Regions from separate parts of the Pseudonocardia tropica genome, predicted to be linked through region 1. Evidence: riboswitches for the same ligand, from Rfam matches in the RefSeq annotation. Region 1 holds a riboswitch; the other holds the start of a gene.

Region 1 (5,366 bases):
CGATCGGCGGCAGCCAGGTCCGCAGGAACCGCTGCCACCACGGCGTCGTCCGCTCGACGGGCGTGTCGAGCGCGTCGAGCCCGGCGACGGCGGCCGCGGAGTCGCGGTCGTCGTCCACGACGGTCATCGAGGACTCCTCACGCGGCATGGCTGGTGATCACCGCCCGCAGCCGTCCGGTGATGTCGTCGTGCAGCTCGGCCTGCTGCTCGGCGTCGTGACCGCCGGCGGGCACCGTCCACTCGCGGACGACGGTCCCCGGCCGCGACGACAGCAGCACGACCCGCTCGGCCAGCCGGACGGCCTCGCGGACGTCGTGGGTCACGAACACGATCGTCGTCCCGGTGGCCCGCCAGACCCGCAGCAGTTCGCCCTGCAGGACGTCGCGGGTGATGGCGTCGAGCGCGGCGAACGGCTCGTCCATCAGCAGCAGCCCCCCGGCGCCGTGGGCGTCGCCGAGACCGGTGGCCGCGGCCAGGGCGCGAGCCAGCGACACGCGCTGGCGCATGCCGCCGGACAGCTCGTGCGGACGCTTGTCGCCCAGGCCCTCCAGTCGCACCAGGGTGAGCAGCTCCTCGGCCCGCTCGCGCCGGGCCGACCGGCCGTGCCCGGCGAGCTTGAGGGGCAGCTCGACGTTGCGCAGCGCGGTCAGCCACGGCATGAGCGCGGCCTCCTGGAACATGAACGACGGCCGCGCCGACCCGACCCGGACCGCGCCCGCGGTGGGCTCGTCGAGCCCGGCGAGCAGGTTCAGCAACGTCGACTTGCCGCAGCCGGACGCGCCGAGCACACAGAGGAACTCGCCGTCGCCGACCTGCAGGTCGATCCCGTTGAGCGCGGTCACCGCCCCGGCGCCGGTGCCGAAGGTCTTGGCGACCCCGGACAGTTCCACGGCCGTGTCGCGGGTCCTCGGGCGCCGGGCGGTCAGGTCGACGGTCATCGGTGGTTCCCCTCGTCGATCGGAAAGGTCAGTTCGCGGCGGCGAGACCGGCCGGGTCCACGGCGGCCTCCCCGGAGCCGGTCCGGACCGCGTCGACCGCGGCCGGGTCGAGGAAGCCGGTCAGGTCCGCCTCGCTCTTCGCGATGCCCGCCGTGACCGAGTCCTTCGCCAGCTGCGGGAAGGTCGAGGCGAGCGGGTCGGAGTCGAAGGACAGCTCGGTGAAGGCGCGGTCGAGGATGTTCGCCGCCAGCGGCTTGCCGGTGATCTCGCCGATCGCCTCGTTGGAGACGGTCTTCGCCTGCGCGGGGTTCTCACGGATGAGGGTGATGGCCTTCTGCTCGCCGCGCAGGATCGCCTCGACGGTCTGCGGGTGCTGCGCCAGGAACTCGGTCCGGACGATGACGACGGTCGTCGGGAACTTCCCGTCGGGCCACAGGGACTTCTCGTCGACCAGGACCTTCGCCCCGGCGTCGACCAGGCGCGAGCTCCACGGCTCGGGCAGCCAGCCGCCGGCGACCTTGCCCTGCTTGAACAGGTCGAGGGTCTGCGGGTTCTCGATGTTCTGCACGGTCACCGCGTCCGGGCCCTGCCCGATCGGGAGCTTGTTCTCCGACAGCCAGGTCTTCAGCGCGATGTCCTGGGTGTTGCCCAGCTGCGGCGTCGCGATGATCTTACCCTTGAGCTGCTCGGGCGAGGTGATGTCCGGGCTGGTCACCAGCTGGGCGCCGGCCGAGGTGGAGCCCGCGACCAGGCGCACGGCCTCGCCGTTGGACTTGGTGAAGGCGTTGATCGCCGGGCCGGAGCCGATGAACGCGACGTCGATCGAGCCGCCGAGCAGGGCGTTGACCTGGTCCGGGCCGGCGTTGAACGTCTGGGTGGTGAGCTTCGTGCTCCCCAGCTCGGCGGCGAACAGGCCCTGCTTCACCCCGACCAGCGCGGGGGCGTGGGTGATGTTCGGGAAGTAGCCGAGGCGGACCTCGGTCGCGGGGGAGGTGGCGCCCGCGGCGGTGGTGCTCTCGTCGGCGCGGGAGCAGCCGGCCAGCAGCCCGAGCGCGGTGAGCAGCGCGAGCAGGACGGCGGCGGTGCGCGCCCGGGATCCGGAGCGCAGGACGTGCGGGGACATCGCGGGACGGGGTCCTTCCGTGGGGGCGGCGGGCGGTCGGTGACGACCGCTGCGCGCCGGGGCCGGCCGGCCCTGGGGGGCGTGCCGGGGTTCGGGACGGGTGGCGGGCCGGAGTGGTGTCCGGCGGGCGATTCCCGGTCCGGCGGGTGCCTCGCACGCCGGGGGCGTGGCGTTACGGCCCGCGGGGCGGGAGACCGCTCAGCGACAGAGCTCGCTGTAGGCGGGTGCGCGCCGGCTCGGCCAGAACGGCTCGAGGCCGGTCGGGCGCACCGGCACCGCGCGCCGGGCGGCACGGGTCGGCTCGTGGGGGGCGGGCTCGGTCACGCCCCGTGGTAACCGACCGGGGCGCGAGGGCCTCCGTCGGCTCGTCGTCACCCGACCAGGGTGCGGCGTGGTCACCTCCCCGGACAACCCGGAGTCCACCCCCCAGGAAAACGGTCGAGATGTCCGGACAGGTCGAGGCGGTCCGAGGTGGCGATTCCGCAGGTCGGGAGATTCGGTGCGGCGGGGATCACTGCCCGGCTCCGCGGGTTGACACCGTCGGGCACCGGATCCCTACAGTCGGATCGCACACCATCCGGAGCGGCCGAGAGACCCGGCTCGACGACGCCGCAGCAACCCCCCGCAGCACGCGGGTGCGGGTGCTCCAGCCGGGTTCGATGGAGGACACCATGCGGTCGATCGCGGAGCAGGTGCGCGGCGCGCACCACCCCCGGTACCGGCGGCACGTCGACCTGATGCGGGTGGCCGGCGCCGCCTGTCGGGGCTGACGCCGCCCCGTCCGCGTCGTGCGCCGCCCGTCGGCGCCCCGCCGTCCGGTGGCCGTCGGAGTCCCGTGACGCCCCACCCCGTTCCGTCGCACCTCCGTGCGACGAGGAAGCGATGCCCTCATGTCCACATCGGACACGCCAGGCCGGCCGCTGCACCTGGCCGTCGCCCTCGACGGCGCCGGCTGGCACCCCGCCGCCTGGCGCGACCCCGGCGCCCGACCCCGCGAGCTGTTCTCCGCCCGCTACTGGACCGACCTGGCCCGCACCGCCGAGCGCGGGCTGCTGGACCTCCTGACGATCGAGGACGCCCTCGGACTGCAGTCCGGGGACCACCTGAGCGGCGCCGGCCGCCGCACCGACCGGGTGCAGGGCCGCCTCGACGCCTCGCTGGTCGCCGCCTTCCTCGCCCCGACGACGTCGCGGATCGGGCTGGTCCCGACCGTCACCACCACCCACACCGAGCCGTTCCACGTCGCGTCCGCGCTGTCGACGCTCGACCACGACAGCCACGGCCGCGCCGGCTGGCGGGTGCAGACCTCGGTCCGCGCCGACGAGGCAGCCCACTTCGGGCGCCGCACCGTCCCCGGCATCCGCCGCGAGGACCTGGGCACCCCGGCCGCCCGGGAGCTCGTCGCCGAGCTGTTCGGCGAGGCCGCCGACGCCGTCGAGGTCGTGCGCAGGCTCTGGGACTCCTGGGAGGACGACGCCGAGATCCGCGACGCGCTGACCGGCCGCTTCGTCGACCGGGACCGGCTGCACCGGGTCGACTTCGCCGGGGAGCACTTCGGCGTCGCCGGGCCGTCGATCGTGCCGCGGCCACCGCAGGGCCAGCCGCTGGTCGTGTCGCTGGCGCACGGCTACGACCCGGCGCTGCTCGCCGCCCGCGTCGGCGACGTCGTGTTCACCACCCCGCACGACGCCGACGACGCCGCCCGCGTCGTCGCCCAGGTCCGGGCCGCCGAGGCCGCCGTGGGCCGCACCGCGCCGCCGCTGCGGATCCTCGGTGACGTCGTCGTGGTCCTGGAGGCGACCGAGCGCGCCGCCCGCGACCGGCTCGCCCGCCTCGACGCCCTCGACCCGCTCTCCTCCGACGCCGCCGTCCTCGCCACCACCCCGGCCGGCCTCGCCGACACCCTGCTGTCCTGGCGCCGTGCCGGCCTCGACGGCTACCGCCTGCGCCCGGCCGTCCTCCCGACCGACCTCGACGCGGTCGTCGAGGGTCTGGTGCCCGAGCTGCAGGCCCGCGGCGCCTTCCGCACCGCCTACGGCGAGACCACCCTGCGTGCGCGCTTCGGGCTGACCCGCCCGGTCAGCCGCTACGCCGCAGGAGCCCGGGTCGACGCCGTGACCGCGTTCAACCCCGCACTCTCCGGAGCGACCGCATGACCAGCACCGGCAGGAAGCAGATCGTGCTCGGCGCCTACTTCCCGGGCGTCAACCACGACACCGTCTGGAGCGACCCCGCCTCCGGCAGCCACATCGACTGGGAGTCCTTCGAGCACTGGGGGCGCACCGCCGAGCGCGGGAAGCTCGACCTGCTGTTCCTCGCCGAGGGGCTGCGGCTGCGCACCCGCGGCGGCGAGGTGTTCGACCAGGACGTCGTGGGGCGCCCGGACACCTTCACCGTGCTCGCCGCGTTGGCCGCGGTCACCGAGCACGTCGGGCTCGCCGGCACCGTCAACTCGACGTTCAACGAGCCCTACGAGCTGGCCCGCAAGTTCGCCACGCTCGACCTGCTCTCCGGTGGCCGCGCCGCGTGGAACGTCGTCACCAGCTCCGACGCCCCGACCGGGGAGAACTTCCGCCGCGGCGCCTACCTCGGCCACCACCAGCGCTACGAGCGCGCGGGGGAGGCCCTCGCCGCGGTCCGCGCGCTGTGGGACTCCTGGGGCTCCGACGCGGTCGTCGCCGACCCGGCCGAGGGGACCTTCCTGCGCGACGGCCACGTCGGCGACTTCGCCGTGTCCGGCAACCAGTTCGACATCGCCGGGCGCTTCACCACCCCGCGCAGCCCGCAGGGCCACCCGGTGGTGCTGCAGGCAGGCGAGTCCCCGGCCGGGCGCGACTTCGCCGCCGCGTCGGCCGACGCGATCTTCTCCCGCTACCAGAAGTTCGACGAGGCCCGCGCCTTCTACGACGACGTCAAGGCCCGCGTCCGCAGGGCCGGCCGCGACCCCGACGAGGTGCGGATCCTGCCCAGCGCGGGCGTCGTCCTCGGCGACACCGCCGCCGAGGCCCGCGAGCGCCACGCGCACATCCACGACCTGCAGGTCGACCCGTGGACCTCGATCGTGCTCGCCGAGATGGTGTGGAACCGGGACCTGTCCGCCTACGACCCGGACGGCCCGCTGCCCGACGTCGAGCCCACCCCCGACGCCCCGAAGTGGATCGAGGGCCGGGCCCCGCTGACCCAGGACGCCCACGCGACCGTCGCCGCCTGGCGCGAGCTCGCCGCCGCCCACGGGTACTCGCTGCGCGACACCGTCAAGCACGTCGTCGACCGCGCGGTGTTCGTCGGGACCCCGACCCACGTCG
Region 2 (5,366 bases), on a different contig from region 1:
GCGACCCCCGGCCCGCACCGGTCGTTCACCGTCGCCGGGGGCGGCATGGTGTGCCCGCGCTGCCGCCCGCCGGGCTCGGTGACCCCGGCGACCGAGACGGTGGCCCTGCTGTCCGCGCTGCTGCACGGCGACTGGGACACCGCGGACGCCTCGGGCACCCCGACCCGGCGTGAGGCCAGCGGCCTGGTCGCGGCGCACCTGCAGTGGCACCTGGAGCGGCAGCTGCGCTCGCTGCCCCTGGTCGACCGCCGCGCCCGGGTCCGGCCCGCCGCCGTCGTCGCACCCGGGGTCCCGGGGCCCGTCCCGGAACCGCCGGACGGCGGAGCAGTGACACCCCCGGACGCTCCTCCCGACTAGACCGATCCGACTCCTGGTCCCGGCGTGGAGTGCCGTGAGCGGCCCGCCCGCTTCGTCGAGCGGTGGACGCGCGGGCGCGCCGCCCGTCGCGGTGCCGCCGGTCGCGTCGGACGGGACTTCCGCCGACTCCACCGGGTGATCATCGCTTTCGACGGGCAACCGGTTCCGCCGTCTCGTTACGCTCCTGTGATCGAGGGGACCCCAGCCCCGTCGGAGAGGCAGTCGTGAACCGACCCCACACCCCGCCGCCGGACGACGACCACACCGGTCGGACCCACCGTCTCCCGGCCGCCACGCAGCGCATCCCGGTGCCGCCCACCCAGCAGCTCCCGGTCCGCACCGAGGCCATGCCGGAGTCCCCGCAGGACGGGCCGACCCGCGCGATGCGCCAGGTCCGGGCCCGCACCGAGGACGGCGCGTGGCCGGCCATCCCGATGCTGCCGGTGATCCGGCCCGACGAGTCCGAGCCGATGTCGGAGGCCGACCGGGTCCGCGGGCACCGCGGGATGCGCCGGCTGCGCGAGACCATCGAGCGGCTGGAGGACCCGGCCGTGCCGGCCTGGCCGCAGCCCGACCACCGCGACTGACCCCGTCCACCGTCCCCGACGTAGGGTCGGCGACGTGCCGTTCCAGCCTCCCGCACCGCACCCGTCCGGTGCCCGGCCCCCGGCGATCCCGCCGGAGCTGGTGCCGCGTCACGTCGCCCTCGTGATGGACGGCAACGGCCGCTGGGCCAACGCCCGCGGCCTGCCCCGCACGGAGGGCCACAAGCGGGGCGAGGCCTCGCTGATGGACGTCGCCCGCGGGTGCATCGACCTGGGTGTGCGCTGGCTGTCGGCGTACGCGTTCTCCACCGAGAACTGGCGGCGCAGCCCCGACGAGGTCCGGTTCCTGATGGGCTTCAACCGCGACGTGATCCGCCGCCGCGTCGACGAGATGGACGCGATGGGGGTCCGGGTCCGCTGGGCGGGCCGGCGCCCGCGGCTGTGGCGCTCGGTGATCAAGGAGCTGGAGATCGCCGAGGAGCGCACCCGCGGCAACGACGTGCTGAACCTGACCATGTGCGTCAACTACGGCGGCCGCGCCGAGATCGTCGACTCGGTGCGGCAGATCGCCCGGCTCGCCGCGGAGGGCCGGATCAACCCCGACAAGATCGACGAGCGGATGCTGGCCCGGTACCTCGACGAGCCGGACATGCCCGACGTCGACCTGTTCGTGCGCTCCTCGGGGGAGCAGCGGACGTCGAACTTCCTGCTCTGGCAGAGCGCCTACGCCGAGATGGTCTTCCTGGACACGCTGTTCCCGGACTTCGACCGCCGCCACATCTGGCAGGCGATCGAGATCTACGCGCGCCGGGACCGGCGCTTCGGGGGAGCTTCCGAGCGTCGCGGAGCGGGCGCGAGCCTCGACACGGCCGCAGCGGCCCCGAACGATGGAGCGGCACCGTGACCACCGATGTGATCTCCGGGATGCTCACCACCGCCAAGGGGTCGCTGGAGCGGTTCCACGACGTCACCACCGACGACGACGGCGCGCTGACCTTCGCCCACGGCGGCGTGCTGTGCGTGGTGCAGGGCACCGAGCTGGAGGAGGGCCTGCCCGTCCTCAACCTGACCTGCGTCGTCGCGTGGGATCTGCCGGAGTCCGCCGACCCGGAGCACGACGTGCCGCGACGGGTCGGCCTCGGGGTGGGGGAGGGCCTGTTCGGCACGCCCCGGGTGGTGCGCGGTGAGCGCGGCTGGGACGTGACGCTGCGCTACGCCTTCCCCGCGGCCGGGCTGGGCGAGGGGCCGATGGGCACCCTGCTGATGCTGGTCGTGTCCTCGGCGTCGAGCATGCGCGCGGAGCTGGTCGGGAGCTGAGACCCGCCCGGCCGGGGGCGCACCCCCCGGCCGCGGCCCGGTCACTCCTGGTCGTCGCCGGTGTCGACGGCCGCGACGACGGCGTCGACCGAGGTGTAGTCCTCGGCCGGTGCCGAACGCAGGGCCTCGACCGTCGCGGCGTCGGCGCCGTTGCGCTCGGCGGTCCACGCCAGGTCGTCCTTGGAGGCGGGGAACCCGAGACCGTGCAGGGCGCTGCGGACGGCGTCGGCGGTCGTCGTACGGGATGTCATGGGGTCACCTCTCGTCGGGAGCGTTCGGTGACCGGGTAGCCGTTGTGCGGCGGTCCATGCACGGGACGGCCGCACGCCGGTCAGCCCTCCCCGGCGGGGTCCGCCTCCCCGACGTCGCTGAGGTGCACGACCGGCAGCGCCGCCAGCTGGCCCGCGGACATCGCGTGCGCCACGCCCAGCACGTCGTTCTGGACCGTGGTCATCCGCGCGTCCACCAGCCCGGACAGGCTGTAGGCGACCCGGCCGAGCAGCCGCACCGTGGTCTCGTCGACCTGGGGGCGCGGGGTGGAGACGACCGCGACACCGCGCGGGGCGCCGTCGTTGGACTGGGCGACGCCGATCTCGTAGGACTCACGCGGGTTGACGTGCCGTGACGCGTAGTGGTCGCGCAGCGTGGACATCATGTCGTGGAACCCGGTGACGTCACCCTCGAGCTCCAGGGTGGACAGGTCGTCCTTCGTGAGGGTCGTGGTGCGGCCGGAGAAGCAGCGCACGTAGCCGATCACCGCGCCCGTCCACAGTGCCTCGACCAGAGCCGGGTCGGCGGCCACCCGGACCGGGCCGGACTCCGGGCCACCGAGCGCGGTCACCAGGTGCTCGCAGCACTGCAACACGTACTGCAGATCGTCGAACACCGCCGCCAGCCGGGCGAGCTCGCCGGACTCCGGGACGTCGATCCGCCGTACCGTGCCCGGGGCGGGTTGCGTGTCGGTCATCGTTCAGACGCTATCCGGGGTGGCGACGGTCACGGTGTCTCCTTCTGAGACGGTCTGCTAGCTTCGTCGCCGAAGGTCACGAGTGCCAGCGTCAAGCCCCGGCTCGCTGGACGGCAACCCTCCTCCGCGGTGGGGTGCCCCGGGTGATGACCGGGCCGACGCGACACCCGCTGTCGGCAAGCGCGGATCCGTGCGCCACGCCGGGTCCCCGAGATCGGCCGGAGGCCTGATCATGACCCTCGCCCTGTCGCGTCCCGTCCCGCACACGCTGCCCCGCGTCGTCGGTGCGGACCTCACCGTCCCGCTCGTCGACGGCCGGTGGGCCCGCTACTGCGACCTCGACTGCGCCGCGTCGGCGCCGGCGCTGGAGAGCGTCGCCGCGCACGTCGCGCAGGTGCTGCCCTACCACGGCAGCGTGCACCGCGGCGCCGGCTGGACCTCGAAGGTCTGCACCGCGCTGGTGGAGAACGCCCGCGCCGACGTCGCCCGGTTCGTCCGGGCCCGCGCCGAGGACGTCGTGGTGTTCACCCGCAACACCACCGACGCGCTCGGCCTGCTCGCCCGCGCCGTGCCCGGCCCGGTGGTGACCCTCGACCTGGAGCACCACGCGACGCTGCTGGCCTGGCGGGGCGGTTCCGGCGGCGCCGAGCACCGGGTCGTGCGGGCCGGCCGCAGCATCGCTGCGACCCTCGACGCGCTGCGGGCCGAGCTCGCCGCCCGTCCCGACGCCGCGCTGGTCGCGGTCACCGGTGCGTCCAACGTGACCGGCGAGCTCCTCCCGGTCGCCGAGATCGCGCGGATCGCCCACGCCGCGGGCGCCCGGTTGTGCGTCGACGCGGCGCAGCTGGCCCCGCACCGGCGCGTCGACCTGGCCGGGTGGGGCGCGGACTACGTCGCACTGTCCGGGCACAAGCTCTACGCGCCCTACGGCGCCGGGGTCCTCGTCGGCCGCCGGGACTGGCTCGACGCCGCCGAGCCGCACGTCGCGGGTGGGGGAGCGGTCCGGTCGGTCGGCGTCACGGCCGACGACGCCGTCGACGGCCCGGGCTGCACCGTCACCGAGTGGCTGCCCGCCCCGCAGCGCCACGAGGGCGGCACCCCGAACGTGCTCGGCGCCGCCGCGCTGGGCGCGGCCTGCCGCACCCTCGAGGACCTGATCGACGACGCCGTGCCCGCCCACGAGCGCGAGCTCGCCGCCCGGCTGCGCGCGGGCCTGGCGACCGTCCCCGGCCTGCGGATCCTGTCCTGCTTCGACGACGGTCCCGGCGCCGACCGCACCGCGACCGTCTCGTTCACCCTCGGCGAGCTGCCCGCGGGCCTCGTCGCGTCGGCGCTGTCCGCCGAGTACGGCATCGGCGTCCGCGACGGGCGGTTCTGCGCGCACCCGCTGCTGGATCGGCTCACCGGCGGCGGTGACGCGGTGCGCGCCTCCCTGGGCCTGCGCACCGGCTCCTCCGACGTCGACCGGCTGGTCGACGCGCTGACCGACCTGGCGCGGCGCGGTCCGGCCTGGACCTACGCCCTCGTCGACGGCCGGTGGGCGCCCACCCCGGACCCGCGCCCGGCCGACCCGTTCGCCCGGGACCGGGAGCTGCCGGCCGTCCCCGGCTGCGGGGACTGATCCGGCGCGTCAGCCCGCCGAGCAGCGGCCGCAGAGGCCGAAGATCTCGCACGTGTGCGACACCTCGGTGAAGCCGTGCTGCCGTGCGACCGACTCGGTCCAGGACTCGACGGTCGGCCCCTCGATCTCGACGGCGGCGCCGCACCGGCGGCACACCAGGTGATGGTGGTGGTGCTCGGTCTCGCAGCGCCGGTAGACCGCCTCGCCGGACGCGACCCGCAGCACGTCGACCTCGCCGCCCTCGGCGAGGGTCTGCAGGGTCCGGTAGACCGTGGTCAGGCCGATGCCCTCACCGGCGCGCCGCAGCTCCTCGTGGATCTCCTGGGCGGACCGGAAGTCCTCCAGGCGGTCGAGCAGCGCGGTGACGGCGGCCCGCTGCCGGGTGGCGCGGATGCCGCGCGGCCCGGCGGTGGACCGCTGCGCGATCGTCGCCGCGGTCGTCCGGTCGGTCGTCTCCGTCACGTGTCCTCCTCGACGTGGGCGACGGCGTCCACCACGATGTGCGCCAGGTGGTCGTCCACCAGCGAATACAGCACCTCACGGCCCTTCCGCTCGCCCT

Evidence for each region. A riboswitch is a leader RNA that binds a small molecule or an ion and turns the genes downstream of it on or off. The one in region 1 is predicted to bind S-adenosylmethionine.
Region 2: another riboswitch for S-adenosylmethionine. It lies ahead of WHI96_RS05960 (aminotransferase class V-fold PLP-dependent enzyme); the one in region 1 lies ahead of WHI96_RS09435 (putative leader peptide).

The regions. Positions count from the first base shown of each region.
Region 1 is NZ_JBEDNP010000004.1:335,926-341,291, reverse strand. It holds gene WHI96_RS09450 (ABC transporter permease) at 1-148, opposite strand, end outside; gene WHI96_RS09445 (ABC transporter ATP-binding protein) at 138-938, opposite strand; gene WHI96_RS09440 (ABC transporter substrate-binding protein) at 967-2,061, opposite strand; SAM riboswitch class I at 2,632-2,727, shown strand; gene WHI96_RS09435 (putative leader peptide) at 2,733-2,831, shown strand; gene WHI96_RS09430 (LLM class flavin-dependent oxidoreductase) at 2,952-4,217, shown strand; gene WHI96_RS09425 (NtaA/DmoA family FMN-dependent monooxygenase) at 4,214-5,366, shown strand, end outside.
Region 2 is NZ_JBEDNP010000003.1:88,610-93,975, reverse strand. It holds gene recO (DNA repair protein RecO) at 1-357, shown strand, start outside; gene WHI96_RS05985 (hypothetical protein) at 582-944, shown strand; gene WHI96_RS05980 (isoprenyl transferase) at 979-1,806, shown strand; gene WHI96_RS05975 (hypothetical protein) at 1,803-2,219, shown strand; gene WHI96_RS05970 (DUF2795 domain-containing protein) at 2,261-2,470, opposite strand; gene WHI96_RS05965 (hypothetical protein) at 2,551-3,186, opposite strand; SAM riboswitch class IV at 3,261-3,375, shown strand; gene WHI96_RS05960 (aminotransferase class V-fold PLP-dependent enzyme) at 3,419-4,807, shown strand; gene WHI96_RS05955 (Fur family transcriptional regulator) at 4,817-5,269, opposite strand; gene WHI96_RS05950 (ArsR/SmtB family transcription factor) at 5,266-5,366, opposite strand, start outside.